DNA from 3 places in the Exiguobacterium sp. BMC-KP genome. Region 1 is predicted to be linked to each of the others. Evidence: riboswitches for the same ligand, from Rfam matches in the RefSeq annotation. Region 1 holds a riboswitch; each other region holds the start of a gene.
The links. Region 1 has a riboswitch for lysine ahead of ADM98_RS01960 (Na+/H+ antiporter NhaC family protein). Riboswitches for the same ligand answer to the same signal wherever they lie in the genome.

Region 1 (11,107 bases):
TGTTCTGCGAAGACAAGCGCGGTCGCTTGTCCAATTCCTGTTGCCGATCCTGTAATAACAGCTACTTTTTGCTCGAGTCTACCCATTGCTAAATCCCTCCTAAGTCGTATCGTTCACCTTATGAAACATTCCCGGAGAAATGGAGATTAAACCCATCGATGCGTCTAGTGATAGAGGATAGGGGGTACATCTACAACAGCACAATCGTTGTATAAAAGGAGATGAGAACGCTGACATCTGATCAATGGCAACTTGCCAAAAAATTATTACAAGAAGCCGTTCAGTATCAAATGACACTTGAAAAGAGTGCTTTTTCAAGCGAGTTGATTGACCAAACGACACCTGTCCTCTGGTTTGGTGATGCGACGCAGAGTAGCTGGTTGACGATTGCAACAAATCCGTCCCGAGCACAGTTTTTAGACCGAACGGGAGCGCTACGGTTCGATGAGTATGGTCCGCTTTTCATACGTCCACAATCCATGATATGGGATGATTATCTACAAGAGGAGGTACTGACGGAATCGATTCGGCGCTTCAACGATTATTTCAAACAACCGAATATTTACCGGACATGGTTCGGGCGACCAGGTGGCGGTAAACTTGAAGGATTCTTGAATGGATTTAGTGCATCGTTTTATGAGAAAACACTTGATCCAGTCATTCATCTGGACTTTTTTCCGTTTCCGACGCACCACTACATGGGAGCGATCAAGGAACGTGGCGTGTTAGAAGATAGTCCATTCGGTCAGACATTCCTATTGCGCCTGCTTGAACTGTTTTCGATAAAAGGAATCATCCTGCTTGGAAAGGAACATACGGAACGATTTGCAAAGCTTGAACCAGACATCGATTGGACGACCTATCAACCGACGGATTATCCAGACGCGATCTTTCAAATCGGTTTTTCGTCACAATTTCAGGTACCTGTGATCGGACTCCACTTCAAACCAAGTGAGCAGTTCATTGGTCTTGGAAATCGGAAGGATAAAAACGACATTAGCCACGGCACATATGGGGCAGCAGAACACTTGTGTCAAATCGGACGATTCGTCCGTGAAAAAGTCGCGAAGTATAGTGAAAAAGGAGATTGACAGATATTTTGAACTCCCTAATAATAGGAGATGAAATTAGCACTCTATATAATTGAGTGCTAAAAAAGGGAGGCTGAAATAGTATGGAAACGAAACAATTTAAGGCGGAATCAAAACGATTGCTCGAGATGATGATTCATTCCATCTATACGCATAAGGAGATTTTCCTGCGCGAATTGATTTCGAATGCAAGTGACGCCATGGATAAGATGTACTATAAAGCGTTGACGGACGAGACGATTTCGTTCGAGAAAGAACACTACAAAATTACGATTGAACCAAATAAAGAAGCGCGTCAACTCATCATTCGTGATACTGGAATCGGAATGACGAAGGATGAACTAGAAGAGAATCTCGGTACGATCGCGAAGAGTGGCTCGCTTGCCTTCAAGGCAGAAAACGAGGCACAAGATGGTCATGATATCATTGGTCAATTCGGTGTCGGATTCTATTCCGCATTCATGGTCGCAGACGTCGTCACTGTCGTTACGAAACCATTCGGTAATGCAGTCGCTTATAAATGGGAATCGCGTGGTGTCGAAGGCTATACGATCGAGGAAGTCGACAAAGAAACCGTCGGAACGGAGATTACGCTCCACATCAAGGCGAATGAGGACGAAGAATCGTATGACGAATACCTCGAGACGTATCGTCTGCGCAGCATCATCAAGAAATACTCCGATTTCATTCGCTATCCAATCGAGATGAAGGAACTCGAACGTCAGCCAATCGAAGGCAGTGACGAGACGGAAGATGTCGAAGTCGTCAAGACAATCAACAGCATGGTACCGATCTGGCGGAAGAACAAACGGGAATTGACAGACGAGGACTATACGAACTTCTACCAAGAGAAACGGTATGGTTTCGACAAACCGGCAAAACACATTCATATCAGTGTCGATGGTGCCGTTCGTTATCAATCAATCTTATTCATTCCAGAGCAGGCGCCGTACGATTATTATTCGAAGGAATTTGAAAAAGGCCTCGAGCTTTACGCGAACGGTGTCTTGATCATGGAAAAATGTAGCGACTTGCTGCCGGACCATTTCAGTTTCGTCAAAGGAATGGTCGACTCGGAGGACTTATCGCTCAACATCTCGCGTGAACTTCTACAACACGATCGTCAATTGAAGCTGATCGCGAAAAATATCCAAAGTAAGATTAAGACACAACTTGAAGCCCTTCTGCGCGAAGATCGCGCGAAGTACGAAACGTTCTATCAAGCGTTCGGACGTCAGCTGAAGTTCGGTATGTATAATGATTATGGCATGCACAAAGAACAAGTGCAGGACCTCATCCTCTTCTACTCAGCGAAGGAGAAGAAGTTGATCACGCTTGCGGAATACGTCGCAGCGATGCCGGAAGATCAAGCGCATATCTACTATGCGGCTGGTGAGAGTACGAATCGTTTAGATAAGTTACCGCAATCCGAGCTCGTTCGTGATAAAGGGTACGACATCTTGTACTTCACGGAAGAGATCGATGAGTTCGCGATCCAGATGCTCGTGACGTACAACGAGAAGACGTTCAAGTCGGTCACGAGTAGCGACTTAGGGATTGAAGCAGAAGAAGCAGAGACGACGGACGCACAAGCGGAGATGTTCCAAGCGATGCAGGAAGTGCTAAGTGGACAAGTCAAGGAAGTCAAAGCATCGACGCGTCTAAAATCTCATCCCGTCTGTTTTGCGACAGACGGCGCCGTCTCGATCGAGATGGAGAAAATCCTTAAGGCAATGCCGAATAACGAAGGAGTAGAGGCGGTCAAGATTCTCGAATTGAACCCGTCACACGCAGTGTTCCAATCCCTTGAAACAGCGTATCAAAACGATCGTTCGAAATTCGAACACTATACAAAATTAATGTATCAGCAAGCGTTGCTTGTTGAAGGACTTCCGCTTGAAGACCCAGTAGCGTTCGCAAATGATGTGTGTTTATTGATGGTGTGAAACGAATGAGTATAAGAAAAGGCATTGGATGCGCGCATCCAATGCCTTTTTTCGTACAGTGTTACATTAATCCGTCTGTAAATCCGAAGCGGTTTCTCCTTTTTTCGAGAGAACGTTTAAGACGACGACGAAGAGTGCGAATGTGACAAGAGCTCCGATGAAACCGAAGACCGAAGACTCCGTGAAACCGATGACTAAATAACCAACAGCGGCAGTAACTGCACCGACTAGCGCATACGGTAACTGTGTCGTGACATGATCGATATGATGGGATCCAGCCCCAGTCGAACTGAGAATTGTCGTATCAGAAATCGGTGAACAATGGTCACCGAAGACAGATCCGGCAAGAACAGCAGCAAGCGTCGGTAACAAGAGAGAAGCGTCGACCGCCATGACGAGATCCGCACCGATTGGCAACATGATCCCGAATGTGCCCCAACTTGTTCCTGTCGAGAATGCCATCAAGCCGGCAATTAAGAATAATAAGAACGGCAAGTACGAAGCAGAAATCGAGTTGCTAACGAAACTTGCGAGATAGTCACCTGTTTTCATATCACCGATGACAGCGATGATCGTCCAAGCGAACAACAGGATGACGACTGCCGGCCACATCGAACGCATACCAGCAACGATGCTTGCACGGTAATCGCGTCCCGGAATCTTCCGTCCGATCAACATCAGGAAAGCAACGATTAAACTAATGACAACACCAGCGACGAGTGAACGTGTGACATCTGTTGCTTCAAACGCGCCGATCAAAGTGAACGGGCGATTGTCGGCTGCAAGTGCCTGAGCACCTGTTCCGAGTAACGCGCTGATCGTAGCTATGACGAGAACAACGATTGGAACGACGAGATCCCGAACTTTTCCGTTCGTGTGTTCCTTGACCTCTTTTGCCATCCCCATCGGTGTGCCTTTTGAGGCATCGAAGAGTTCACCTTTTGCAGCACGGCGTTCGTGTTGTTTCATCGGTCCGACAGAGATGCCAGAGTAAGCGATGTAAAGTGTTAACAGAAGAGCAAAGATTGCATAGAAGTTCATTGGAACGATCATCATGAAGGCGCTAAACGCCGAGTAATCCGTAATCGAGTGCGTCGTTAAGATACCAGCAATGATGGAGATGATAAATGCTCCCCAGCTTGAAAGCGGACTGATGACACAGACAGGTGCAGCCGTTGAGTCAATCAAATAGGCAAGTTTTGCACGTGATACACCACGACGATCCGTAAGCGGACGACTGACGTTTCCGACGGCGAGACTATTGAAGTAGTCATCGATGAAGATCAAAATTCCGAGGCCGAATGCGACCAAACGAGCACCACGTGCCGTTTTGACGTGCGTTGCTGCCCATTCTCCGAAAGCTCGTGCACCACCTGACGTTTGGATCAACGTCGAAAGGACACCAAGCAATAACAAGAAGACAAGCAATAAGACGTTCCATTCGTTCAAGGCACCATCTGCCCAAAATAGGCTGAAGATGTTCTTACCAAGATAGGTCACCGTATCGATCGGGTTAAAACGGTGGAGTAGTAGGGCACCGACGAGAATGCCGACACCTAGCGAAAGAACGACCTTGCGCGTAAAGATTGCCAACAAGATAGCTAATAAAGCAGGTACAAGGGCGATGATGGAATCTGAATAGTTGACCATAAAAAATATCCTCCTCTTTAATAAATAACTTAAAGATGAGACCCCGCGGCATAAAAAAAGCAAGGGCACCGGCAACAAAGCCGACACCCTCGCTGGATGCGTCTTTCTTAGCCGAATTGGAGCGCTCCATACAACTGCTATGTATGGCAATCGATCGGGTGTTTCCCGAATCGACCAACGACGATATGTTGGACACATATTATCATTTCGGCGATGTCACCTTTCCTGTAGTCGTCTTCGTTGTCATCCTCGGACCAAGTACTGATTGAAATCGCGCCTCTACCTCATCGATAGAATAGTCATATTCTGTTCTTATGGACACTTTATCATGTATTTCAGAAGCGATTCAACCATATATTCTGATAATTTAAGATAAAGTTATTTATTCGGCAAAATGTTGAATAAGCTGTTTCATTAAGTACGGTTGATTCTCTTCAAACTGTTTTTTTCGATGACCGTTTGCACCAGAGGGATGAGGGAAGCCGGAAAGAAGCTGATGCTGTTCAATTCGTCCGTCATGAATCAAGCTACGAATTTGTGCTTCGACGACACGACCGAGCGGAATCAACAGCGCTGATTCATGTAATTGATTGATCTCAGCAACGAAATGTTCCTCTGCATAGTGTCTCAACAAAGGACTACGATTGATTTTCGGTTGATGCCCTGAATAATTTTTTTCTCGATAAAAGACGGGTTGTTTTAATAACGACGTCGGATGCAGTAATTGCTGATGTTGATGAAATAAGGTAGCCGTCGTCTCGATTCCGAGTAATGCTGGAAGTTCGAGTGTATCAAGCATTTGGACGAGGTTGCGTCGCATCGTTCCAGCAAAGCTTGCCGTATATTTGACGAGGCGTGCCGTCTCTTCCAATGAAACGCTATGATGAAGTACATCCGTCGCTTCTTCGAAAGCGATTCGCATCTGTTCAAATCCTGGTGTGATCCCGATGATGACGACTTTTGCTTTGGTATTGACGTACTCACCAATCGGAGAATAATAAACGGTCAGTTCGTTCTCCTGTTGCAATAAAAAGGCATCCGTCCATAATTCATCACGTCGTAATGTACGGTCGTCAGGTAAGGCACGAATAGCATGTTCAAATATAGTTAACGAATTCATGTAAGATCCTCTCTCTCTGTAATGGCATTATGATAACAAATAATACCATTTGAGACAATTAAACCCTTTCTCTTTTTTTTATACAGGTACATAAAAAGGACTCATATCGAGTCCTTCTTGGTTTATTGCGCGCGTTCTTTTACGGAAGCGACTTCATAAGTCAGAATTTCGCTGCCGAGCATCGGAGATTCTCCAGCTTCACTACTCGCAGGTCGACTATGTGACGCTTTGAAATCGTCACTCTCCCGCCACGCTTGAAAACTCTTCATGTCTTCCCAGTACATGTTGACGTTCATCTCATCATGCTCTTCGATGTTTTGTGTCAATAAGACTTCGACACGGATGAAACCATCCATCGTATCGAGTCCACTTGGACGTGTAAAACGAGGAGCGAGGGCAGCAGCCATCCCTTTTTTGACTTTAATCCGGTTCGTAACGACGATCATCATAAAATCCCCTTTCAAAAAACGAGTAACGTACTTCTTCAGTATAGTACGATGAGGGAAAGAATGCCGGAAAGAAGGAACAAAATACAATGAATGAGCAAGAATACGATCAACAATTACGAATCGAGACGATCGAGATGCAACACCTTTATGGTGTATTTAGTCACTACAATCGCTATGAACCAACGCCTTATGCAGCACTAGACGAATTATGCGAAACCTATCTGTTTCAAAAACAAGACACTGTCATTGATTTTGGTTGCGGAAAAGGACGATTGAACTTTTACTTACACGATCGTTTTGACTGCTCCGTCATCGGAATCGAGATGAATGGACAATTTTACGAAGATGCGCTCCGGAACATGGCGAATTACGAAAGTCGACGTAAGCGACGTTCGGGAAGTTTACGATTTGAACAGGCGTATGCCGAACAATACGTCATTCCGGCGGACGCGAACAAGTTTTATTTCTTTAATCCGTTCTCTTCCCAAATTTTCATGAAAGTGATCGATCACATTTTAAGTTCGGTCGAGCGGTCCTCGCGTTCGGTTGATCTCATCTTGTACTACCCAACCGATGAATATCGAGAATATTTGGAGCGACATACCGTATTCGAGCAAATTGATGAGATTCGATTACGAGACTTTTATGACAAAAATCACGACGAACGATTTGTCATCTATCGTTTTGATCCGAAGAAACTGCTTCAAAACGGGTATGAATACAGTGATGAGAGAAATGGAAAATAAGGAGGTCGGATGATGATTCGCTTGGAGCATGTCACGAAAGAGTTTGCACCGGGGCGTGGAATATTCGATGTCAGTTTTACGGTTGAGCCGGGAACAATCTTTGGTTTCATTGGACCAAACGGATCCGGAAAATCAACGACGCTCCGACATTTGATGGGATTGATGGCTGCGGATGATGGAAAGGCGACGATTGGCGGCTTTGATTGCTGGACACAAAGTAAAGAAGTGAAGCAGTTGGTCGGTTACTTGCCGGGCGAGATTAGTTTACCTGGAGATATGACGGGAGCAGACATGCTGGATTTGATGCAACGGTTGCATGGCAGTGATCCGGCACGACGACAACTGTTGTTGAAACGATTTCCGTTTGAGACGAAGACGAAAATCCGTAAGATGTCAAAAGGGATGAAACAAAAACTGGCACTCGTCGGTTGTTTCATGAAGGATGCACCAGTTTATCTACTCGATGAGCCGACCAGTGGACTCGATCCTTTGATGCAAGAGCGTTTTTTAGAGTGGATCGAACAGGAGAAGCAAGCGGGAAAAGCGATTTTGATGAGTTCGCATCACTTTCCGGAGATGGAAAAGTCTTGCGATCGAGCGGCTTTAATCAAAGCGGGTCGTATCATCGTCGAATCGGATATCCATGAGTTGGTTCGATCGAGTCGCAAGACGTACACAATCGTCTTCCGAACTGAGGTGGAGGCGGCACAGTTCGCGATGCAGATCGGTACGGAATCGAAGCGAACAGAAGTCAGTTTTCAAACGGACGAGACGCTGAGCTTAAATCAGGCGATTGCTTACCTAACCCAATATGATGTACAACTGATCCGTCCGTCAGCAGATGATTTAGAACAGGTCTTTTTGCATTATTACGGAGAGGAGGAGTCATCGTGATATTGTTGATCCGTTCGTTGTTCAAGCAAGTCAGAAAGCCCGTGCTTGCTTATGCGATTGGAACGAGTCTCTACTTATTGATGCTTGCGCTACTTTATCCATCGATGATGAAGACGGGTTTATTAGAAGCAAAACTGGAAGCATTACCCCCCGAGGTCTTGAAAGCTTTCCAGTACGATAAGGTGACAGGGTTTGATAACGTGCTGGATCTACTCGGCGGCAACTATTACGGACTGATCTTCCAAGTCATTGTGAGTCTCTTCCTGCTCTCATTAGCGGCACGCTTGGTTGCCCGACCAATTGATAATGGGGAACTGATCGTTTATCTCGCAGCACCTATAACGCGACATGCATACACACTGGCTGTTGCTGTCGTCATGGGCATCGCTAGTACGCTTCTCGTAGGACTAAACGGACTTGTACTGATGGTTGCTGACTGGTGGATGACCGGTATTTCAATCGATGATGTCATCTTATGGCGGATTCAAGTCAATGCTCTCTTTTTACTCTTTGCGATGGGTGCCTTTACGTTATTCATTGCGACGTTATTCGACGAAGAACGACGTGCTTTTTCACTTGCAGGTAGTGTATTAGTCCTCTCTATCGTTTTGACAATCCTATCCGAATTGAGTGACAAGACAGAGTGGCTCCGTTATCTATCCGTCTTCTCCTTATTTAATACGACGCAGTTATTAGAAGGAACGGACCATTTTCTTATCCACTCGGTTTCCTTACTCGTCCTTTGTCTTGTTTTCTTGACGGGAGCGTTCGTTCAATTTGGACGTCGTAGTCTATCGATTTGATCGAAAGTGACGAAAAAACTTTACAGAAAGTGAACATTTAGGATTTGAACGTTGCGTCAAGCGCTGATTTTTACTAAGATAAAGGAATGTTGTAGTTCTGGAAAAAGAAATGAGGTCTTTTGAAATGAATAAACCATCCATTTATGGATTAACGCTTGAGCAGATGACAGAATGGTTATCGAATCAAGGGCACAAACCATTCCGTGCCAAACAAGTATGGGATTGGCTCTACCGTAAACGTGTCACGACTTTCGCGGAAATGACGAATGTCAACAAGGATTGCCTTGAGTTGTTAGATCAGAGTTTTACGATTGACTCGATGACAGAAGCGGTCAAGCAAGAATCAGCAGACGGAACAATCAAGTTCCTCTTCAAATTATATGATGGCAACTTGATCGAAACGGTTTTGATGCGTCATAAATACGGTCTTTCTGTCTGTGTTACGACACAGGTTGGCTGTAACATTGGCTGTAGCTTCTGTGCAAGTGGTCTCATCAAGAAGAGCCGCGACTTGTCGGCAGGCGAAATCGTTGAACAGATCATGAACGTTCAACATCACCTCGATGCAGTCGGTAACGAAGAACGTGTCAGCCACGTCGTCGTCATGGGTATCGGTGAACCGTTCGATAACTTCGACAACATGGTCGACTTCTTGAACGTCATCAAAGATCACAATGGTCTTGCGATCGGTGCACGTCACATCACGGTTTCAACAAGTGGTTTGGCAGACAAGATTTACAAGTTTGCTGACTTGAAACTCCAAGTCAACTTAGCAATCTCGCTTCACGCACCAAACAACGAATTGCGTACGCAAATCATGAAAATCAACCGGGCGATCCCGCTTGAGAAATTGATGCCAGCGATCGATTATTACGTTCAAACGACGAACCGTAAAATCACGATCGAGTACATCTTGCTCCGTGGCGTCAACGACCAAAAAGAACACGCGGTCGAACTTGCGAAATTGTTCGAAGACAAACGTCACCTGACGTATGTCAACTTGATTCCGTACAACCCAGTTGATGAGCACGGTCAATATCAACGCAGTACGTCTGAAGACATCACGACGTTCTACGATACGTTGAAAAAGAACGGCTTGAACTGTGGTGTTCGTCTTGAACACGGAACAGACATTGATGCTGCGTGTGGTCAATTACGTAGTAAGCAAATCAAAAAAGATAAAGTAGCATCCAAATAATTCGTTGGGCTTCTCATCGTTTCGGTGGGAAGCTTTTTTTACGATAAGAAATGAGGACATCCTATGACACGTACACGATTCAATGATTTTAACTTAAGCGCACCGATTCTCGATTCAATCGAGCAACTCGGTTATACGACACCAACCGAAGTTCAGCAATCCGTCATTCCAGTCGTATTGTCTGGAAAAGACGTCATCGTCAAATCACGGACAGGGAGCGGGAAAACGGCATCGTTTGCGATTCCGCTGTGTGAACTCGTCGAGTGGGAAGAAAATAAACCACAAGTTTTAGTCTTAACACCAACACGTGAGCTTGCTTTGCAGGTCAAAGAAGATATTATGAACATCGGACGCTATAAGCGGATCAAAGCGACTGCTGTCTTCGGAAAACAACCGTTCCGCGGACAAGTGACAGAGCTCAAACAAAAGACACACATCGTCGTTGGCACACCAGGACGCGTACGCGATCATATCGAGCGGGGCACGTTATCACTTGAGAAAGTGCGTTACGTCGTTTTAGATGAAGCGGACGAAATGCTGAACATGGGCTTCCTCGATCAAGTCGACGCCATCTTGTCCGAGTTACCGAAGGAACGGATGACACTATTGTTCTCTGCGACTTTCCCAGAAGACATCGAACAGTTGAGTGACCGTTACATGGAGGCACCAAAACGAATCGAAGCAGGTGAGACGGTCGTCTCAACGATCACGCATAGCTATATTCCGGTGACGGATAAGACGAAGTTCGCCATTTTAAAAGATGTCCTCGTCGCTGAAAATCCGGATCGTTGCATGATTTTCTGTCGGACGAAAGAACATGTCGATTTCGTCGCGAATGGCTTGCGCGCACATGACTATCCGGTTGAAGCGATTCACGGTGGAATGGAACAAGATGACCGACTCGATGCGATGAAAGCGTTCCGTGCCGGTAAGTTCCGGATTCTTGTTGCAACAGACGTCGCGGCACGCGGAATCGATATCGAGAACATCACACACGTCATCCAGTACGATCTCCCTGTCGAACGGGAAAGCTACGTTCACCGAACAGGTCGGACAGGTCGTGCGGGAGCTACTGGACAAGCAATTAGTCTTGTCACACCAGCAGACGAACGTCGCCTGAAGGAAATCGAGCAATATCACGGGAAGCTGACACGTCGACAAGCACCGACGGAAAAGGACTTGATGCGGACAGCGGATGCGTTCGAGGAGA
Region 2 (11,107 bases), on a different contig from region 1:
ACGGTAAAACAGGGGTAGAGCAAGATAAAATCACCCATGCCCATTATTTCGGTTCGATGGATAAATCAAATTCTTACAATGGGATTAAATTAGCACGTGAAACGACAGAGAATTTGCTCGGGATTCAAATCGATCACGTCGTCAAAGTCAACTTCCAAGGATTCGTTCAATTGATCGATGCATTGAATGGTGTGGATATTGATGTACGATATGCGTTTAAGGAACAAGACTCCAAACGTAAAGCAGGTACTGTCACTGTGGATAAAGGCATGCAACATCTGACAGGTGAACAGGCGCTCGCTTATGTCCGGAATCGCCATGACGATCCGCTCGGTGATATCGGTCGCGGTCAAAAACAGATGCAAGTTATTCAAGCGGTCGCAAAAGAAGCGGCAAGCTTCCGTTCACTTAGTGCGTACCGTGATATCTTAGATGCTGTTGGCGATAACGTCGAAACGAACTTAGGTCCAAATGATTATACACGTTTAGCAGACTTCACGGCAGCCCTACGGAATACGACAGAATATCAACTTGCTGGAGAAGGGTATATCGGAATTAGTGGGAAATGGGAATATCATCTCGAACCGAATCAACTAGAGCAAGTGAAGAGTAACTTAGCAAAAGCAATGCAAGGTCAAGAAGTCGAACCAATCAAGGAAGAGACGGATCCTGCACAAAGTACGACAGAAGAACCGGTGACGGAGACAGAAGCGGTTCCTGCACGGTAATTAACGTTAAAAATCCCTTTGTATCATCGTCACTGTACGACGATACAAAGGGATTTTTAGCGTTGTCGTTCCATTTCGACGGTGAAGGTATAACGATCTCCCCGATAAGCAGAGATGACGTATTCGAATGGTTGCTCCGTTGCAAGATAGGTCAGTTGTTCAACAGATAGAACAGGCGAAGCTGTCGATAAGCCAAGATGACCAGCTTCTTCTTTCGTAGCAAGGCGTGATTCGAACGTTTGACTTGCGCGTCCAAGGTTTAATCCGCTTGCTTCAGCAAATGCATATAACGAAGCGGTCGCAACGTCTTGATCGAGTCCAGGTAAGAGTTGTTCTGGAATGTAGACGGTTTCAAGAGCAAGCGCTTGCTCATCGGCGATTCGTAAACGTTTCAATTCATATACGGATGCGCCTTCGCGAATCCGGAGCTTATTCGCGATCGTCATCGAGGCGTCGATGATTTGATACGATAGGAGCACACTTGTCGGCTCAAGTCCGAGGTGTTCCATCTCTTCTGAAAAACTCGTTAATCCCGATAGTTGCATGACGATTTTTTTATTCGCGACAAATGTTCCTCGTCCTTTTTGACGAATCAAGTAACCCGCATTGACTAAGTTCGAAATGGCTTGGCGAACCGTCATTCGGCTGATTTGATGCGCCTCGGCAAATTCGCGTTCGGACGGAATCAAATCGCCAGGTTGAAGGGCGCCGCTTTCGATTTGTTGTTTTAAGGCTGCTTCGATTTGATAGTAAATGGGGAGTGGTGAATTTTTATTGATATGCTGAATCACGGCATTTCGTCCCTTCGCGATCGGTAGTCTTTCATCTAGTGTACTAGGAAAAAGCCAAGCCGACAAACGATTCTGGATGAAATATGGCATAATACAGAGTGAAACTGACAGAGAAAGGTGGTCGAGGCATGCGCCCCGAACAAATAGAATCCGATGTCCGGACCTTTCAGACATCCATTCGCGCAACAAAACAAGTAGATGGATATTGGGTTGCTTTAGAGAAAAGTTACTTTTATCCGGAGAGTGGTGGACAACCAGCGGATCGTGGTACCTTAAACGATCAGCCTATCCTTGACGTTCAAATCGAAGATGGTATCGTCTGGCATCAACTGGCGACTCCACTTACAGGTGACGTCACAGGGATCGTGGATGATGCCACTCGGATCGACCATGCAGCTCAGCATACAGCACAGCATGTCATCTCTGCGATTTTACAAGATGAGTCTCAGATCAAAACACTCAGCTTTCGGACGGGAAGTGAGGTCTCAACGCTTGATATCAAGACACCCGAATGGACAACTGTGCAACAAGAACAGTTAGATCAACGATTACGTCAAGTGATTGAACAAGGGTTACCGATCACGGCGACAGAGTATGATGAGGCGGAAGCACTTCAATTACCATTACGGAAGACACCACAAGTCGAGGGGCGGATTCGAGTTGTTCAAATCGGCACACTCGATTATAGTGCCTGTGGTGGGACGCATCTTGATTCAACGGCACAGCTCGAGTTAATTCTCTTTACTGGAGTCGAACGGATTCGTGGGAACATTCGTCTTTCTTATGTTGCAAAGGAACGGGCTTATCAACTTCTGCAGGCAGAACGCCATGCCTTGCGGGAAGCGGCGCAAGCCTTATCTATTAAACCAGTTCAGATCGTAGAAGCCGTCCAAGCGTTACAGGACGATCAGAAACGATTAACGAAACAAGTCGAACAAGCGCAAGAGCAGCTCGCTGCGCTCACACTTGCGAACGCTCTAGAACAACAAGAAGGGATTCTTGTGTTTGAACATCTGGATGAAGAGATCAAGGTTTCTGAGCAACTCGCTAAAGCGATTCAAGAGGCGGGACGCATTGGTGTCGTCTGGAACGAAACGTCGAATAAGTTATTAATGAGTAGTCCGGGCGAACCACATCTCGGAAAATTCGCCAAAGCACATGTCCAATCATTTAATGGACGTGGCGGTGGAAGTGCGATCCAAGCACAAGCACAATTTACGAATCGGGATGATGCGATGGCATATGTCGATCGATTACGGGAGGAATATCAGTTATGACAGTTATTCAAGTACGTACAGCAGAACAACATCAAGCCGTTCGGATGATTCGTGAACGTGTCTTCGTTGAGGAACAAGGTGTACCACGCCATCTTGAATACGATACACACGATGAGACAGCGATTCATCTGCTTGTCTTAGATGAGCAGAGCCGTCCAGTCGCGACGGGTCGCACACGTCCATATGACGACCAACGCATGAAGGTAGAGCGTGTCGCGACGCTGTCGACAGCACGAGGAAAAGGATACGGTGGCGAGTTGATGCAGGCGATGGAACGTGTCGCACGTCGTGAAGGCAAACAATTACTAACACTCGGTGCGCAAGTCCAAGCGATCCCGTTCTATCAAGGGCTTGGCTATACAATCGTCTCCGATGAATTCGACGATGCAGGCATCCCGCACCGGACGATGGAGAAGAAAATGTAATCAATTTTGAAAGAAATCCTGCAAAAAGGGTTTCTTTTTTTTGTTTTCTATGTATATATATAATTCATAATGAATTTTTATACAGACAGATGAATTTAAAACCAGGAGGGAATTATACATGTCGAAACAAAAATTAATCTTAGCGTACTCTGGGGGACTCGATACATCGGTAGCCATCAAATGGTTGAGCAAGGACTATGACGTCATTGCATTATGTATGGATGTCGGTGAAGGAAAAGATTTAACCGTTATCAAGGAAAAGGCACTTCTCGTCGGTGCGATTGAATCGATCGTTCTCGATGTGAAAGAAGAATTTGCAAAAGATTTCGTCTTACCAGCCCTTCAATATGGTGCGCATTATGAAAATGCCTATCCGTTGATTTCAGCGCTTTCGCGTCCGTTGATCGCAGAAAAGCTCGTCGAAGTCGCGCATGAATATGGTGCAACGGCTGTCGCACACGGATGTACCGGAAAAGGGAACGACCAAGTCCGGTTCGAAGTTTCGGTCGCAGCACTTGATCCATCACTCGAAGTCATCGCACCAGTTCGGGAGTGGAAGTGGTCACGGGAAGAAGAGATCGCCTATGCGAAAGAAAACAATGTGCCGATTCCAATCAACCTTGACAGCCCATACTCGATTGATATGAATCTTTGGGGACGGAGTAATGAATGTGGCGTCCTAGAAAACCCTTGGACAGAACCACCGCAAGACGCTTACGCGTTGACGGTAGCACCACAAGACGCTCCAGATCAGGCGGAAGAAGTCATCATCGGCTTCGAAGCAGGAGTTCCAGTCTCCATTAACGGCACGACGTACCCACTCGCGAAACTGATCACGGAACTGAACATCATCGCTGGAGCGCACGGTGTCGGACGGATTGACCACGTCGAGAACCGTCTCGTTGGTATCAAATCACGTGAAGTGTACGAGTGCCCTGGCGCAACTGTTCTACTGAAAGCACATGCCGCACTCGAGACGATCACATTGACGAAAGACGTCGCGCATTTTAAACCGTTGCTCAGCAAACAATATGCAGAAACGATTTACAACGGTCTCTTCCACGCTCCATTGACGAAAGGTCTGAAAGCGTTCTTGACAGCAACACAGCAGGACGTCACAGGAGAAGTTCGGGTCAAGTTGTTCAAAGGAAATGCAACCGTGACAGGTCGTCAGTCTGCGGTCTCACTTTATGATGAGAAGCTTGCCACGTACACGAAAGAAGATGCGTTCGATCATGAAGCTGCAAAAGGATTCATCAAATTACACGGTCTTGCCGTTTCGACGCATGCGAGCGTTCATCGTCAGGCGGGTGTGACGAAATGACCAAACTCTGGGGTGGACGTTTTACGGAAAGTGCTTCCGCTCAAGCGGAAGCCTTCGGAGCATCGATCACGTTCGATCAAAAGTTAGCGAGTGTCGACTTGAAAGGGAGTCTTGCTCACGCGCAGATGTTATTTGAACAAGGAATCCTCGCTCAAGACGAATGGACGCAAATCGAGCAAGGATTAAAGCAACTGGAAGCGACAGTAGCGGATCATGTGTATACGCTAGCGGATGAAGACATTCACATGAATCTTGAGCGTCTATTGACGGAACAGATTGGTCCAGTCGCAGGCAAACTGCACACGGCACGGAGTCGAAACGACCAGGTCGCGACCGATTTGCATTTATGGATGGAGCAACATGTCGAAGCATTGACGACGGCATTACGTGAGCTTCAATTGGTCATCACGGAACAAGCTGAGCAACATATTGAGACGGTCATGCCGGGCTATACCCATTTGCAACGGGCGCAACCGATCTCTCTTGCCCATCACTTGCTTGCGTACTTCTGGATGTTTGAACGGGACGTCGAACGGTTGACGGACAACCAAAAACGGATTCGGAAATCACCGCTTGGAGCAGGAGCGCTCGCTGGGACGACATTTCCGATTGATCGTTTCCGGTCTGCGGAGTTGCTCGGGTTTGAGTCGATCTATCCGAACAGCCTCGATGCGGTCTCTGACCGGGACTTCGTCATCGAATACCTCGGGATCGCCTCGACCGTCATGATGCATCTATCTCGTTTTTGTGAAGAGATCATCATCTGGGCGTCGCAAGAATTCGGCTTCATCGAGTTGTCCGATGCCTTCTCGACAGGGTCGAGCATGATGCCACAAAAGAAAAATCCTGATTTCGCGGAATTGATTCGTGGGAAAACAGGGCGTGTCTATGGCAATCTAATGGGCTTCTTGACGACGATGAAGGCATTACCACTCGCTTACAACAAAGACATGCAAGAGGATAAGGAAGGGGTCTTCGATACAGCAGATACCGTCCTTCAGTCCGTTCAAATCTTCACCGGAATGATTGAATCTGCGACGTTTAAGACAGAAGCGCTCAAGAAGGCGACAATGCAAGATTTCTCGAATGCAACGGAACTCGCTGACTACCTTGTGACGAAAGGCATACCATTCCGGGAAGCGCATGAGATCGTGGGAAAAGCCGTCCTTTATTGTGTACAGAATGACTGTTTCCTAAAAGATTTGAACCTTGAGACGTATCAAACATTCCATCCTGATATCACAGACGACGTCTATCCGCTTCTCGATCCGGTTCAAGCAGTAGCGCGCCGGACTAGCTACGGCGGTACAGGGTTTGCTGCCGTTTCAGAGCAACTCGAACTCGCGAAACAACATCTTGCAAATTGACGAATTTTGAAAAAAATCAGCCAAATGACTGGATTTAACAAAAGATGTCTGCTATAACTGTAACTAACAACCGACAGATAGAGGCGCGGATGACATGAGTAGCATCATTCTTGAAGGCAAGCATGCCGAATGATGTGAAAGGGGAAGTCCGCCGAAGTGAACGAGAAGATGCTTACTCTTGTTTGCTGGTACAACGGTTAAGATCCGTTGTACTGCCGAAACCGATGTTTCGGAGCGCTATCTTACGTAAAAGAACGAATGACTTTGTCTTCGTTTGTCCGATCGTGATAACGACGGGCCGTAGGAACGCTCCTACCGGCCCGTCGTTTTTTTCTGTATCGGGACAAAGGAGATAGGATTGTGACAACTGTACTTAAATTTGGTGGAAGCTCGGTTGCGACTGTCGAACAGATTCAGTCTATTGCGAATTATTTGAAGAGTCGCGCAGCCGAAGGTGAAAAACTCGTCGTCGTCGTTTCGGCGATGGGCAAGATGACAGATTCTTTAATCGCTCAGGCGCAAGCCATTACGGATCGCCCCGAGCGGCGAGAACTCGATCGTCTGCTTGCCATCGGAGAAGAACAGACGATTTCATTACTCAGCATCGCCCTTAACTCGCTCGGCGTCAAAGCGTTATCGCAAACTGGCGCACAAGCAGGAATCAGCACGATGGGCGTGCATACGAAAAGTAAGATCAAACAGATCGATGGAGATCTGTTACGACAAAAACTCGAAACGTACGATGTTGTCATCGTTGCTGGGTTCCAAGGTGTCAACGAACTCGGTGACGTGACGACACTCGGACGAGGCGGATCGGATACGACGGCAGTTGCTCTTGCGGCAGTGCTCGATAAACGGTGCGAAATCTATACCGATGTCGACGGTGTCTACACGGCTGATCCACGAATCCATGCCGCGGCTCAGCCGATCCCCCACATCTCATATGACGAGATGATGGAGATGAGCGCCCTCGGGTCGAAGGTTATGGAAATGCGGAGTGTCGAGTTAGGAAAAAAATACGGCGTACACATCTTCGTCGGGAAAACACTTGAATCGAAAAGGGGAACATGGATCATGGAAGCGACGGAAACAATGGAACAAAAAGCGGTAACGAGTGTCAGCGTCACGAAGAACGTCTTGACGGTGTCAATCAAACACGTACCGCAAACAAATGCAGCAGTAGCTGATATCTTCGAACTGTTATCCAATCGCCACGTCAACATCGACATGATCAGTCAAACGACGTTCGACAGTGACATTTTCTTATCGTTCTCATGTCCACTCGATGAAGAAGAATTCCTCGATGAAGCCTTAAAAGACATCATGGATCGCTTTACGACAGTGAAGGTCGACCGCCATAACCAACACGCAAAATTATCTGTCGTCGGAATCGGGATGCGGGATGCAACAGGTGTTGCTTCGAAGTTGTTCGCAATTTTCCGAGCAGAGAACATTCCATTCTATCAAGTTACGACTTCAGAAATTAGTATCTCATACACGATTGCACAAGCAGACATTGAACGAACGGTTGCAGCGATTGCAAACGCGTTCGAGTTATAAGGAGGAGAACAGGATGTATCATGTAGCAGTCATTGGAGCAACCGGCGCGGTCGGTCAAAAAATGTTACAAGTACTAGCAGAACTGGACTTCCCGGTCAGCCGCTTATCCGCTTACGCTTCTGCTCGTTCAGCAGGGAGCACGGTACAGTACAAAGGAGAAGACATTACGATCCAAGCATTGACACCAAGTATCACGGAAGACGGGATCGACGTCGCGTTGTTCGCGGCGGGCGGGACGATCAGTGAGCAATATGCACCGTTATTAGCTGAAAACGGAACGCTCGTCGTCGATAACTCGAGTGCCTTCCGGATGCAGGAAACGATTCCACTCGTCGTACCAGAAGTTAATCCACAAGCGATTCAAGCAACGGACCGTTTGATCGCGAATCCGAACTGTTCGACGATTCAATCGGTCGTCGCATTAGCGCCGCTCCAGTCACTGGGATTCGAGCGTGTTAACTATACGACGTACCAGGCTGTATCTGGTTCAGGTCAAAAAGGGATCGAGGACTTGGCACGCGGGGCACGCGGAGAAGAACCCGTCAATTATCCGCACCCGATTCACGATAACATCTTGCCGCATATCGATGTGTTCCTAGAAAACGGTTATACGAAAGAAGAGCAGAAGATGATTGACGAAACACGGAAAATCTTCAATCTTCCAGCATTACCGGTCAGTGCGACGTGTGTTCGTGTTCCAGTCACGAATTCTCACTCGGTTGCGATTAACGTTACGTTTACGCAACCGACGACGGTTGAAGCCATCCGTGAAGCGTTAGAAGGTGCACCAGGCGTCGTCCTCGTTGATGATGTCGCAAACACGCGTTACCCGATGCCACTCGATGCAAGTGGAACGGACGATGTCTACGTCGGACGGATTCGACAAGATGATAGTCTTGCGAACACATTCCATCTCTGGTGTGTGGCTGACAACATCCGAAAAGGTGCTGCGTCAAATGCCGTGCAAGTCGCACGTCAAGCGATCGAACAGTCGATTCATTCATAACAAAGGAGGAGTTCTTCATGTTCAAAGGAGCAGGTACAGCGCTCGTTACACCATTTAATGAAGCAGGCGAGTTAGATCTACACGTATTTAAACGCTTGATCGAGCAACAACTCGCAGCAGGTATTCAGGCGCTTGTCGTCGGGGGTACGACAGGAGAAGGGTCGACCTTAACGAATGCTGAATTCGAGCAACTTCTGACGACTGCCGTTCAAATCACGGCAGGACGCGTACCGGTCATTGCTGGAACGGGTTCGAACAACACGGCAGCAACGATCGAGAAGACATTACTTGCAGAACGTCTCGGTGCGGACGCAGCGATGCTCGTCACACCTTACTACAATAAAACATCACAAGCCGGTCTCGTCGCGCACTTCACGGCAGTCGCCGATGCAACAGAATTGCCGATTATGCTATACAACGTTCCATCACGAACTGGCGTCGCAATCGCTGTCGATACAGCGGTGACGTTAGCACGTCATCCACGGATTCAAGCCTTTAAGGAAGCAAGTGGAGACGTCAGCTTCATGGGAGAACTGATGGCAGCGATTCCGGAAGACTTCGCGGTCTTCTGTGGAAATGACGATCAAATCCTGCCGTACATGGCATGGGGCGCACAAGGTGTCATCTCAGTCCTCTCGAATCCGTACCCGGCAGAGACACAAGCGCTGGCTGAGGCGTTACTCGCACAAGATCTCGTGACGGCGCGTCGGATTCAAGCCGACTTGTTACCGGTCATCGGTGCTTTGTTCAGTGACGTCAATCCGATTCCAGTCAAAGCATCGCTTGAAGAACTTGGTTTTGCAGTTGGTGCGCCTCGCTTGCCGCTCGTCCGTCAATCGGAAGCGGGTCACGCGCATTTACTCGAAACGATGCATGCTTACAAAGGAGTGGTTCGATGAAACTCGCGTTACACGGTTATGGTGCGACAGGACAGTATGTCGTCGAACTAGCGCCACAAAGTATTGTTGCAATCGTTGACCGGACGAAGTCATCCGATACGATTTCTTCATACGCGGAGCTAACAGAGATGTCAGAGAAAGTTGATGCGATCATCGACTTTTCACATCCGAGTTTGTTACCGGATTTACTCGCTTACGGGTTGGCGACAAAAACGCCACTCGTCATCGCGACGACTGGCTTTTCTGAAGCAGAACTTGCGTCGATCCAAGATGCTGCGAAAGAAATCCCGATTTTTCAGTCGTACAACATGTCTTACGGTATCGCGATGGTGCAGCAACTGTTAAAGACACTCGTACCATTAGCAGGGGCGTATGACATCGAATTGCTCGAGAAACACCATAATCAAAAAGTCGATGCGCCAAGCGGAACGGCCGAGTTGCTGTTGCAAACGATTCAGACAGCGCGTGACGTGACACCGGTGTATGACCGGTCGCAAACGCGGCAGAAGCGGGAGACGAACGAAATTGGGATGCACGCGATGCGCGGCGGAACGATCTTTGGAGAACACGAAGTCTTATTCGCCGGTGTCGACGAATTGATTGAAATCAAACATACGGCGTTATCGAAAAAAGTATTTGCTTCTGGTGCAATCAAAGCAGCTGAAGCACTCATTCAAAAAACAGCGGGACTCTATACATTAGAGACGCTCTACACACAGGAGGATTCACATGTTACTCACTGATGCTTACGAAATTGCTAAATTCATTAAAGATGCTAAAAAACAAACACCGGTTAAACTTTACGTCAACGGCGATTTGGCTGGCTTGACGATCGAAGGTGCAACAGCATTCGGATCAGATGAATCAAAGATTTTCTTCGCAGATGCAGGACTTGCGGCTACTTTCTTAGAAAAGTATTCAGATCGCATCACGGATGTTCACGTGGAGTATGATCGTCGCAACAGTGCGGTACCAATGCTTGATACACGTCACCTGAATGCACGCATCGAGCCAGGCTCTTGGATTCGCGATCATGTCGTTATCGGTGATAACGCGGTCGTCATGATGGGCGCCATCATCAATATCGGTGCATCAATCGGAGATGGTACAATGATTGATATGAACGCTGTCGTCGGTGCACGTGGGACGATTGGGAAAAACGTTCATGTTGGCGCAGGTGCCGTGGTCGCGGGTGTCCTCGAACCACCTTCAAAAACACCTGTCATCATTGAAGACGGTGTCTTGATTGGTGCAAATGCAGTCATTCTTGAAGGCGTCAAAGTCGGTAAAGATGCCGTCGTCGCTGCTGGTAGTGTCGTCACAGAAGACGTACCTGCTGGAAGTGTCGTTGCTGGAACACCTGCACGTGTCATCAAACAGAAAGATGCGAAAACAGAAGAGAAGACGCAATTGGTGGATGATTTACGTTCACTCTGATTGACGTCGAAGAGGAGGAAAACACATGGCAGTGGATACACAGTATGGAGAAGCAATTTGGTTAGATGGAGTTTTTCATGATCCGAAAGATGCAAACACAAGCGTCATGTCACATGCGATTCACTATGGTAGTGGATTCTTTGAAGGAATTCGTGCATACGCAACACCGGATGGACCGGCGATCTTCCAATTGAAGGAACATATCGAACGTCTCTTCCGCAGTTGTGCGTATTACCATGTCACGATTCCGTATACTGTTGACGAACTTGTTCAAGCAACGATCGATTTGGTTG
Region 3 (11,107 bases), on a different contig from region 1:
GTGCTACATGAATCTGAACGCCAGGGACAGCGTGGAGTTGAATAAAGAGCAAGACTGCCATCGCCATCGTATAGAGCACCATTTCCACCGATTGTGGCATGACGCGTTGACGTTTTAGGAAAAAGGAACGCATGAGTGGTAGGACGACAAGACTGACGAGACGATCGACTAGTCCGATGACGAGCACACTAATCACCATTGCTAAACCATTTTCAAAAGTGATTAATCGTGGAAAGACAAGATATGTGACGAGTAATAGTGGTCCAACTAATAAAAAGATTGAAATCGAGGCACGTGCGAATACGAAGAGCCCGTTGACACTTGTTAAAAAGGCACGAACGATCTTTTGTGACCAAGGTGATGGTCGACCAACTTGCCAAGCAAAACAACAAGCAAAGATGAACGCATAAAATTGCAGAAAGGCAACCATAAAGCATCTCCTTTAGATATGAAACTCATTGTCCCTAGTGTATCGATTTTAAAGCTGAAGTGCAAAGAAGAACTTTTCGTAAAGTATAAGAAAAGACCAGCTGATGTGACATCAACTGGTCCGTCGTCAATTAATCTAGATTCGGTTCCTTTTTCCCGTGCAAGAAAAAGGACAAAATTAATGCGAGCGCAGATAAGACGGTCGCAATCCAGAATGCATCGGTGATTCCTTGAATCGTCGCTTGTTTCGTCAGCGTCGTAAACCAGCTCATCGAAGCAGCTTGTGAACTACCAAGTTGTTGTCCGAGATCATTTAGATGTTGTGAAAGCGTCGGATCAAGAGTCGTGAACTGATTCGCATCGTCTGCCAAGTGAGCCGTCGTTTGACGTGTCATGACGGTGACGAGAATCGCCGTTCCGATGGACCCGGCGACCTGACGGAGCGTATTTTGCGTTGCATTTCCGTGTGGAATCATCTTCATCGGTAGGGCGTTCATACCGGCAGTCATGATGGGCATCATGATGAATGCCATCCCGAATGACCGAAGCATATAAATCCCCATGATTGAGTAATACGATGTATCCATGTTCAATTGCGTCAATTCCCATGTCCCGTAAGTCATCAACGTTAAACCGAAGATGGCGAGTGGGCGGATACCGAAGCGGTCAAATAAACGACCGGCAATAGGACCAGTGATCCCCATGATCAATGAACCTGGTAAAAGGAGAAGACCGGAGTCAACCGGTGAAAATCCGCGGATACTTTGAAGATAGATCGGTAAGAGCAACATGCCGCCGAACAAGGCCATCGTAACGATGACATTGATGAAGAGCGTGAAAGAAAATTCCGGCACCTTCAACACACGAATGTTCAGCATTGGATCTTCCATCGAAAGTTCACGCATTGCAAAAGCCGCAATCCCGATTAAACCGATGACGATCGTACTGATGACGATTGGGCTATCCCAGCCATCATTCCCAGCTTCACTGAAACCATAAAGGAGACTACCGAACCCAATCGTACTGAATAAGACACCAAGTGCATCAAAAGATGGTTTTGAGAGTGGCTGCGTCAGACGGAACCAGGCTGCACCGAGTAACAACGTCACTAATCCAAAGAACGACATCGCATAAAACATGACATGCCAATCATAGTTTTGGATGACATATCCCGTGATTGTTGGTCCGACAGCTGGAGCGAGAATCATCGCGATCCCGAGCATCCCCATGGCGGCTCCACGCTTATGCGGAGGGAACAACGTCATGAAGACGTTCGATCCAAGCGGCATCAAGATACCAGCACCTGCTGCCTGAACGACACGCCCAATCATCATAACTGGGAAGTTCATCGCCATCGAACAGATGATCGATCCGAAGAAAAAGAGCGTCATCGAAGCGAGGAACAATTGGCGGAACGTATAACTGCGCATCAAAAAGGCACTGATCGGAATCAAGATTCCGTTGACGAGCATGAAGCCCGTCGTCAACCACTGAGCAGTAGATGTTGAAACGTTGAAGTCATTGATCAGAACCGGCAACGCGACATTAATCAATGTTTGGTTCAAAATAGCAATGAACATACCAATCAGTAAAACCGTCAATACTTTCGGAATACTGACGTTTTCAGTTGAAACTTGTTTTGGAGGTGTTGCGACCGGAGGTGTCACGGACATCGTTGGTTCCGTCTCAAGTGATTCTTCAAGTGTCGGTCCATCAGTCGCCAGTGCCATGTTGGATGGGCGACTTCGACGGGCGATCCAGTTGACACCGATGATGATCAGAATCGTAAACGCGCTATATCCGAATAAAAAGGTAGTAGACATGAACGTCCCTCCTTAATCCTTATGAATGCGGACGGTCACATTCATACCAGGTCGAATGTCGAGCGATTTTTCTTGTGAGAGCGATACTTTCACCGGAATGACTTGTGCGACTTTCGTGTAGTTCGCATTTCCGTTTGAAGAAGGCATCATCGAGAAGGTTGAAGCTGTCGTCATTCCGATCTGTTCAACTTCACCAGAAAGTGTCGTGTCCGGATAGCTGTCGACATACACATCAACGGTTTGTCCGACTTTGATTTCATCGATTTCTGTTTCTTCGATGTTCGCTGTGACCCAAAGATCGTTTAAGTCAAAACCATAGGCGAGTGGTGTACCTGCTGCGACGAAGCCGTTCTTTGTCGCCATCGACTGAACGATCGTTGCTTTAGACGGCATCGAAACAGAGAGATCTGTCGGTTTTTGTCCAGCTTGTGCAGTCATGACGTGTCCGACTGTTGCACCACTGTTGAGTGACTCGCCTGTTTTTGCTGACCAATCTGTCAATTTACCAGCGCTTGGGCTCGCAACCGTTATCATTTTACCATCGATTTTTGCATTGTCTGTTTTGACATAGCTTGTGGCTTGATCGTAATAGTAGTATCCGACGACACCGCCACCAATCAAGACGATGAGAGTGACAACATTGATGATTAATAATTTTTTCATACTCATGGGTGTGTTAGCATCCTTTCTTGTGTACAATCGATTCAAAAAAAGTACTCCTCTGGGGGGAGGAGTAATTAATATAGTTAATTATATGGATAGTTAGCTAACAAACAACCGACAATTTCCGACAAAATGTCGGAAAAATAGATGGTAACGGATTCATTTATGAAAAGATAATGAAAAAGGAGTGAAATGTGAATGAATGAGAGCCGTGATCCACGACCGAAACGGTCACGTGACCGTATTACAATGGAATTATTTCGTTTATTGAAGACGCATAGCTTCTCGAGTATCACGGTCAAGATGCTGACAGATGGGGCAGGGGTGAACCGTTCGACGTTTTACGCTCACTATACAGATAAATATGATTTGCTTGACCAAATCGTCGAGGAGCAAATGACGGCACTTGAAGGGGCGATTCGGATTACGGTTACAAGCACGGTTTTTCCGACAGTTGAACAGGTAAGTCGCTATTTTGCTCGTTTGTTCATTCACATCGAAGAAAACGAATTGTTTTATCAGACGATGCTCGTTCAAGGGCCGATTAAAACGTTCATCTCTCGTTTTCTCGATACGTTGAAAGAAAACTATCGTCTCGTGTTTCGGTCACAAGTCGCAGATGGGGCTACTTTCGTCGATCGAGATTTGTTGTTGAATTACGTCATTGGGGGACAGCTAGGATTATTGATTTCGTGGTTACGAAACGATCGTCCCTATTCAGCAGCATATATGGCGGAGCAATTAAGCCGAATGATTGTCTTCGGGACGGTTGAGAGTATCGGTTTTCCTAAGGAAACGGAATGAGTACGTAAAAAAAAAAAGACACTCCCATGTGAAAGTGTCTGATCCGTTTTAAGCCTGTCGGAATGCGAGTTCCTTCGTATAGATCGTACTTCGATTTCGTCCGCTTTCTTTTGAGTAATACAACGCTTTGTCTGCTTGCTGCAAAGCTTCAAGAGACGTATGTGAATCACTAGAATGCGCGATGCCTAGAGAAATCGTAATTTGCAAATCAGGAACATCTGCTGTTGGGAAAAGGTTACGTGCAACCGTCATCCGAGCCAGTTCTGCGATTTTTTGCGCTTCTTTAGCCGAAGTGCTCGGCAGAATGATTAAAAATTCTTCACCACCGTATCGTCCAACGAGATCGTCCGGACGTGTCAAGGAAGCGAGAGTCATACCAAGTTGGCGTAAGACATCATCACCTGCATCATGACCATATGTATCATTGACATGCTTGAAGAAATCGATATCAATCAAGACGAGCGAATAGCCTTGGTCGGTTGAACCGACAAGTGACAGTGAATCATCGAGACGACGACGATTGGCAAGTCCCGTCAAAGCATCTGTCATGGCAAGTTTCTGCTGGTACTGGATATTTTCGAAGTGACGGCGTAGTTCCGCTAGTAACCGGAAAGCAACGAATCCAGCTAGTAGATTAAAGAAGATATAGGCAATCGAGATCTTAATGAATGTTGACCATGTGTTGGTCAGCACATAAATTGCCGGTAAGGAGTATAGAATCCCTACTAGTACCATAAGCTGAAAATGGCGTCCGTTCACATGAAGGAAACGGCGAAGGATCCCGATCGTTAAAATAAACAGAGTCATGATTAACGTAGATAAATAAAAACCCTCCATTTGATCGACGGGTGTTAAAAAGTAACGTGTCCCGATGATCATTACACCTGCGACGATGGCGCTTGGGAAACCACCGAACAGCATGGCGATCGCGACGGGAACGATTCGTAAGTCAACTCGGGCGACATCAATTTGGATGCCATTGAACATTAATAACACTGCAATCAAACCACAGACAGCGCCTAATATGAGGCGTATGTTCCAGCTAGAATTCAGCGAAATGCGTGGTTGATTCCGAAATGGTAAGAACAAGAGAGTAATCGTTGTGAACAGTAGACAAAAGTTAATGATGAATTGATTCATGATGGACAACAAATCCTCCCAACTCCCCCAGCTAACAGATTTCCATATATATACTTCCAGTATACTCAACTAGATAACGGCTAGACAGAGGGAAATCTTTAGATAAAATAGAAAAAACGGTAGAAAATCTACCGTTTTATGATGATGAAGTAAGTGTATCTTCATCCATCGTCAATAAAATTTTATCAAAGACACGAATCATTGTTTCGAGTTCTTCTTCCGTCAATGTCCCGAAGCGATCTTGCAAATAGTTTCTGCGGACGATTTCGAGATCCCGAAATGCACGTTCTCCGTCATCCGTCAAAGCGAGGACGATTGAACGACGATCTTCCGTTGAACGTGTCCGTGTGACGTATCCTTGTTTATACAGCTTATCCGTCAAAGCAGTGACTTGACTCGTCGCGAGCTCAAATTGTTCCGCGAGAAGCGTCGGGCGCTGAGGACCATTTTCCGAAAGGCTCCGTAAGATGAAAAATTCACTTCGGGTCGCTGTTCCTTCAAATAGTCGGTTAAGTTCACGTCGCAGGGTACGAAGAATGACACGCATTTGTTCCTCGAGTCGGTAAGTTAGCAAATCACGTTCCTGTGGCATGCAAGCAGCATCCTTTCTCTCAGTGGACTTCTACCATTTAGTGTACTAAACATATCGGATTTTTACCATCGACTACCCGATATTCGAAAAAGGCAATTGACAATTTCGTGGCGATTTGTGTAATATGACGTAGTACTATCAATTAAATCAGTTCTCACTCAACCAGTGGGATGGAGGTTGCAGTTCTTAAGAGTACGGTTACGGATGTCGTCAAGCGACAAATGAGGTGACCTGAAAGGAAGAATTGCCGAAATCAATCATCGCTTTGAAGATGATCGATTGGGATTAGATCGAACAGGTCTAATACTGTCACAAGTCGGGTATCACTTACTTGTGGAGAGCTATCTTTCACGACGGTAGAATGAGGCGCATCCATTTTATTATGTTGCGTTCTCATCTTCCATCTGGAAGATGAGGGCGCTTTTTGTTTTTTTCATTCAAAAAGTGTCCTCTCAAAAATCTATACAGAGAGAAGCGAACGAAATGAACAATTTAGATGTTAACAAAACAACAGATTCAACAGCAGAAGGTTTAAAACGTGGATTACAAGCTCGTCATATGTCGATGATTGCTATCGGCGGAGCTATCGGAACAGGACTCTTCATTGCGTCTGGGGCTTCCGTTGCCGCAGCCGGACCAGGTGGTGCGCTCCTGTCTTACGCTATCGTCGGTCTGATGGTCTACTTCTTAATGACAAGTCTTGGTGAAATGGCGGCTTACATGCCGGTTGCTGGGTCCTTCTCGACATACGGAACAAAATTCGTCGATCCATCATTTGGCTTTGCGCTAGGCTGGAACTATTGGTACAACTGGGCAGTTACGATCGCAGTCGAACTCGTTGCTGCACAAATCGTCATGACGTATTGGTTCCCAGACGTTCCTGGTTTTTACTTCAGTGCATTGTTCCTCTTACTGATGATCGGTCTGAACTTCTTCTCCGTTAAAGGATTTGGAGAAGCGGAATATTGGTTCGCGATGATCAAAGTCGTTACCGTCATCGTGTTCTTAGTTGTTGGTGTTGCAATGATTTTCGGTGTCTTTACATCAGAACCACCAGTCGGCTTTAAAAACTTTGCCCTTGGTGATGCACCGTTCGTCGGTGGGATTCCTGCCGTCATCGGAATCATCCTTGTTGCTGGATTCAGTTTCCAAGGAACGGAGCTCGTCGGCATCGCAGCGGGTGAATCAGAAGATCCGAAAAAGAATGTTCCAAAAGCAGTTAAACAAGTTTTCTGGCGTATTTTGCTTTTCTACGTCTTCGCGATTTTCGTCATTGGGATGCTCATTCCGTATACGAGTCCGAACTTGGTTTCAAATGATATCACCGACGTAGCGGTCAGTCCGTTTACGCTCGTCTTTGAAAAAGCAGGTCTTGCTTTCTCAGCAGCACTCATGAACGCCGTCATTTTGACGTCTGTCTTATCTGCCGGAAACTCAGGGATGTATGCTTCGACACGTATGCTTTACACGCTTGCGCGTCAAGGTGATGCACCGAAGTTGTTCGCGAAAGTCTCGAAAAACGGTGTACCACGTAATGCGTTGCTTGCAACAGGTGCCATCGGTGCGCTCTGTTTCTTGACGTCGATGTTTGGTGGCCAAGTTTACTTGTGGTTACTCAATGCTTCCGGGATGACAGGCTTCATCGCATGGCTCGGGATTGCGATCAGTCACTATCGTTTCCGTAAAGGGTTCATTGCACAAGGGCACTCGTTAAAAGACTTGCCGTATGTTGCACCAGCGTTCCCATTCGGTCCGTTGTTCGCATTCGGTCTTTGTTTCCTTGTCATCGTCGGTCAAAACTACGCAGCATTCCTTGCTGATCAGATTGATTGGGTCGGGATTGCCGCGACGTATGTCGGAATTCCATTATTCCTTGCTTTCTGGTTAGGACATAAATTCAAAAATCGGACGTCCGTCGTTCGTTACGAAGAGATGGACTTCCCAGAACATCCACGCCAATCGTAATCAGTGAGCCACCTTCAAATGAAGGTGGCTTTTTAGATGTCGCTTCAAGTAAGATGAAAGAAAAATAGGAGGCGATCTTCGTGAATTATTGGTACCACTTTAAGCGTGCCTTTTTACCGATCGCGTTATTGCTTGTGACGCTTGCCCTGTATCAAATGATCTATCGTTTAAATAACATCTGGTATTCGCTTGGAGGACTTCTCCTTGTCTTCGCAGCAATCTATTTCGTCATGCGTCGTCTAAAAGCGAATCCAGAAGACTGAATGAGCAGGAAAGTCGAGTCCATGCTCTGAACGCGGTAAAATAGACATATACAGAGGAGGGGAAGATAGATGGCAAAAGCAATATTTGCAGGTGGTTGTTTCTGGTGCATGGTCAAGCCATTTCATAAATACGATGGTGTCGAGCAGGTCATTTCAGGATATACCGGTGGTCATACAGAGAACCCGACTTATAAAGAAGTCTGTTCGGAAACGACAGGTCACTTAGAGGCAGTCGAAGTGACGTACGACCCGTCCGTCATTACGTATGAAGAATTACTCGAAATCTTCTGGCGTCAAATCGATCCAACAGACGGTGGTGGTCAATTCAACGACCGTGGTGAATCGTACCAACCAGCAATCTTTTATGTTGATGAAGCGCAACGGGAAGCTGCTGAGCGTTCAAAAGCTGAACTTGACGCATCGGGACGTTTTTCACGTCCGGTCGCGGTAGAGATTCGTCCGGAAAAACCGTTCTGGCCAGCTGAAGAATATCACCAAGATTATTATAAAAAGAATCCGTTCCGTTATCAGATGTATAGTGTCGGCTCAGGTCGCGCAAAATTCATCAAAGAAGCGTGGAAGGATCATGGTAAAGAGAAAGAGCTGAAACAGCGCCTGACACCGATTCAGTATAAAGTTACACAAGAGAACGGGACAGAGCCTGCTTTCCGTAATGAATACTGGGATGAAGAACGTCCAGGTCTATATGTCGATATCGTTGACGGGACACCACTCTTTACGTCAAAAGATAAATTCCAGTCAAACTGCGGTTGGCCAAGCTTCGCCAAACCAATCTCAGAAGACAAGATGGAAGTCGAACTCGATACGAGTCATGGGATGACACGGACAGAAGTTCGCTCTGCGAGTGCAGATAGTCACCTCGGTCATATCTTTGATGATGGTCCAACGGAACTCGGTGGACTTCGATACTGTATCAACTCAGCGGCGTTACGATTTATTCCGCTGGAAGAGCTTGATTCGGCAGGATATGGGGAATATAAAAAACATTTCGAGTAACACACAAGGAGTAGTCAAACGATTTCGTTTTGACTGCTCTTTTTTTACAATTCGAGAGGAGAGTGTAAAATGTTTCAGCCGGTATATGAAGAAATTCGACAGATGACGATTGCGAAGGTCCTTGATTTTTATGATCATGAAATTCGTCAACTTAACGAGGCGGCACGACAAGAAAAGTACGACAAAATGAGTTTGAGTCCGTTTCGCTTTTTCCGTGGAAGTTCGCATCTTTTTTATTACGATGTGACTCGGATTCCTTTAGGGTTCGATACACCACGAGATAAACCAACTTGGATTCAAGGTGATCTTCACTTTGAAAACTTCGGTGTTCATGGAAATGCGAAGGGGGAAATCATCTACGACGTCAATGACTTTGATGAAGGGTACTTAGGTTCTTATCTATATGATTTAATTCGAATGGCAGTGTCTGTTCGATTGTTTGCAGAAGAGGCGGGCTACGATCCAGCACCTGCCATCCAAAATTACGTCTTTAAATACTTACATGATTTAAAAAAATATGCGTCCGGAAAAGATCCGAGTGATGTTTGCTTTACAAGAGACAATACAAAAGGACCGATTAAAAAGTTGATCAAAAAAGCAGAAAAAAAACGTGAGGAATTAATGGGAGAGCGAACAGAAATTATCAATGGAACAAGACGATTTCGTGCGTTACCCGACATGGAAATAGTGGATGACGCGACAGTAAAAGCCATCCAAGGTGCTTGGTATTCTTATATCGAGACGATTGATACGGAGGATCGGCGAACAGAATCCTTTTATACAATCAAGGATATTGTACGTAAACTAGATAGTGGAACGGCATCGATTGGTCTTGAACGCTACTATCTCCTTATTGAGGGAGAAGGCGGCGAAGAAGATTTGATTCTTGAAATGAAACAGGCACAAACTTCTGTCCCTTCGTTATTTTTACCCGTCTATCGTCCAGAAGCTGAAGCGATTCATCAAGGGAGACGAATCATCACTTCACAAAAAGCGATGCAAGCACATGAAGATCCGTATCTCGGTTATTTAACGATAGATGGTAAAGAATATTATGTACGTGAACGTTCGCCATATAAGAAAAAATTAAAGGTGAAGCACATAAAAAGTCAGGAAGACCTTGAAAACGTTCTTTGTATTCAAGGTCAAATTACCGCAAAAATCCATGCACGGGCGGATCAGGATGCTGGTATTAAAGAAAAAGTTTTAACGCATCATGCGGACGTCGAAATCATCCAGGCCATCGGTGTTTCAGATACTGCTTTCTTAGAACAAATCGAGCGTTGGTCAAGTGCGTATGTTGAGCGAACAAAGCTGGATTATCAAGTGTTTTTAGAGTGGATCAAGGCACGTAAAGAAGCTACCAAAACAATCGAATCCTGAATCATTCAAGGGGTGTGTAACAGCAGTTACACACCCCTTATTTTTGAAGAGAATTTTATTCTTTAGCAGATGAAAGCGTCAGTCAAAAAACAAATAGGTATAATGACCTATATCAATTTATCAGAAAACTTCGTAAATTTTTGATTAAGTTCTTGCGAACGACTCGCTTCGTAAGACAAATCAAAAAAGATATAGGGGGAAGTACATCATGAGTTTGACGCGGAAAAAAGATGTTTCCGCTATGATTGCTGCAAGTAAACGCAATAGTGGACTTGCTCGAAATCTTGGCGCGATGGATTTAACGTTTTTAGGAATTGGCGCCATCATCGGAACCGGAATCTTCGTGTTGACGGGAACAGGAGCTTTAACTGCAGGACCAGGACTTATCGTATCCTTCATTCTATCTGCTATCGCCTGTGGTCTAGCTGCTCTTGCTTACGCTGAATTCGCATCAACGATTCCGGTCAGTGGATCCGTCTATACGTACACATATGCAACGATGGGTGAAATCTTTGCTTGGATTATCGGCTGGAACTTAATCCTTGAATATGGACTCGCCTCCAGTGCCGTTGCAGCCGGATGGTCTGGGTATTTCCAGTCCTTGCTCGCAGGATTCAATATTCATATTCCTACGGCACTCTCAGCAGCTCCAGGAGCAGTCGAGGGGGCGAAGACATTCTTCAACCTTCCAGCCTTCTTAATCCTCTTTGCCATTACGGCATTGTTGTCGATGGGAATCAAGGAAACGAAGCGCGTTAACAACATCATGGTTGTTATCAAATTAGCAGTCGTTATTCTCTTCATCGTTGTCGGTGTCGGCTACGTTGAACCTACGAACTGGGCACCCTTCACACCATTCGGTTGGGGAGGCGTCTTCTCAGGTGCTGCGATCGTCTTCTTCGCATATATCGGCTTTGATGCCGTGACATCAGCAGCAGAAGAAGTTCGTGACCCACAAAAGAACTTGCCGCGTGGTATCATCGGCTCACTCGCTGTCTGTACGATTTTATATGTTATCGTCGCAGCTA

Region 2: another riboswitch for lysine. It lies ahead of ADM98_RS03730 (aspartate kinase); the one in region 1 lies ahead of ADM98_RS01960 (Na+/H+ antiporter NhaC family protein).
Region 3: another riboswitch for lysine. It lies ahead of ADM98_RS04235 (amino acid permease); the one in region 1 lies ahead of ADM98_RS01960 (Na+/H+ antiporter NhaC family protein).

What each region holds. Positions count from the first base shown of each region.
Region 1 is NZ_LGIW01000012.1:79,147-90,253, forward strand. Features, by position in the region: gene ADM98_RS01945 (SDR family oxidoreductase) at 1-86, opposite strand, end outside; gene ADM98_RS01950 (hypothetical protein) at 222-1,091, shown strand; gene htpG (molecular chaperone HtpG) at 1,175-3,037, shown strand; gene ADM98_RS01960 (Na+/H+ antiporter NhaC family protein) at 3,104-4,687, opposite strand; lysine riboswitch at 4,799-4,977, opposite strand; gene ADM98_RS01965 (hypothetical protein) at 5,070-5,807, opposite strand; gene ADM98_RS01970 (heme oxygenase) at 5,930-6,253, opposite strand; gene ADM98_RS01975 (methyltransferase) at 6,343-7,002, shown strand; gene ADM98_RS01980 (ABC transporter ATP-binding protein) at 7,015-7,896, shown strand; gene ADM98_RS01985 (ABC transporter permease subunit) at 7,893-8,699, shown strand; gene rlmN (23S rRNA (adenine(2503)-C(2))-methyltransferase RlmN) at 8,824-9,897, shown strand; gene ADM98_RS01995 (DEAD/DEAH box helicase) at 9,961-11,107, shown strand, end outside.
Region 2 is NZ_LGIW01000013.1:172,798-183,904, reverse strand. Features, by position in the region: gene ADM98_RS03760 (LCP family protein) at 1-728, shown strand, start outside; gene phnF (phosphonate metabolism transcriptional regulator PhnF) at 785-1,519, opposite strand; gene ADM98_RS03750 (DHHA1 domain-containing protein) at 1,648-2,796, shown strand; gene ADM98_RS03745 (GNAT family N-acetyltransferase) at 2,793-3,221, shown strand; gene ADM98_RS03740 (argininosuccinate synthase) at 3,340-4,545, shown strand; gene argH (argininosuccinate lyase) at 4,542-5,912, shown strand; lysine riboswitch at 5,983-6,160, shown strand; gene ADM98_RS03730 (aspartate kinase) at 6,273-7,472, shown strand; gene ADM98_RS03725 (aspartate-semialdehyde dehydrogenase) at 7,486-8,478, shown strand; gene dapA (4-hydroxy-tetrahydrodipicolinate synthase) at 8,496-9,377, shown strand; gene dapB (4-hydroxy-tetrahydrodipicolinate reductase) at 9,374-10,120, shown strand; gene dapD (2,3,4,5-tetrahydropyridine-2,6-dicarboxylate N-acetyltransferase) at 10,107-10,814, shown strand; gene ADM98_RS03705 (branched-chain amino acid transaminase) at 10,840-11,107, shown strand, end outside.
Region 3 is NZ_LGIW01000014.1:50,106-61,212, forward strand. Features, by position in the region: gene ADM98_RS04205 (hypothetical protein) at 1-430, opposite strand, end outside; gene ADM98_RS04210 (DHA2 family efflux MFS transporter permease subunit) at 561-2,252, opposite strand; gene ADM98_RS04215 (HlyD family secretion protein) at 2,265-2,921, opposite strand; gene ADM98_RS04220 (TetR/AcrR family transcriptional regulator) at 3,114-3,719, shown strand; gene ADM98_RS04225 (diguanylate cyclase) at 3,768-4,859, opposite strand; gene ADM98_RS04230 (MarR family winged helix-turn-helix transcriptional regulator) at 4,996-5,451, opposite strand; lysine riboswitch at 5,615-5,803, shown strand; gene ADM98_RS04235 (amino acid permease) at 5,935-7,416, shown strand; gene ADM98_RS04240 (hypothetical protein) at 7,497-7,679, shown strand; gene msrA (peptide-methionine (S)-S-oxide reductase MsrA) at 7,749-8,696, shown strand; gene ADM98_RS04250 (DUF2252 domain-containing protein) at 8,766-10,079, shown strand; gene ADM98_RS04255 (amino acid permease) at 10,288-11,107, shown strand, end outside.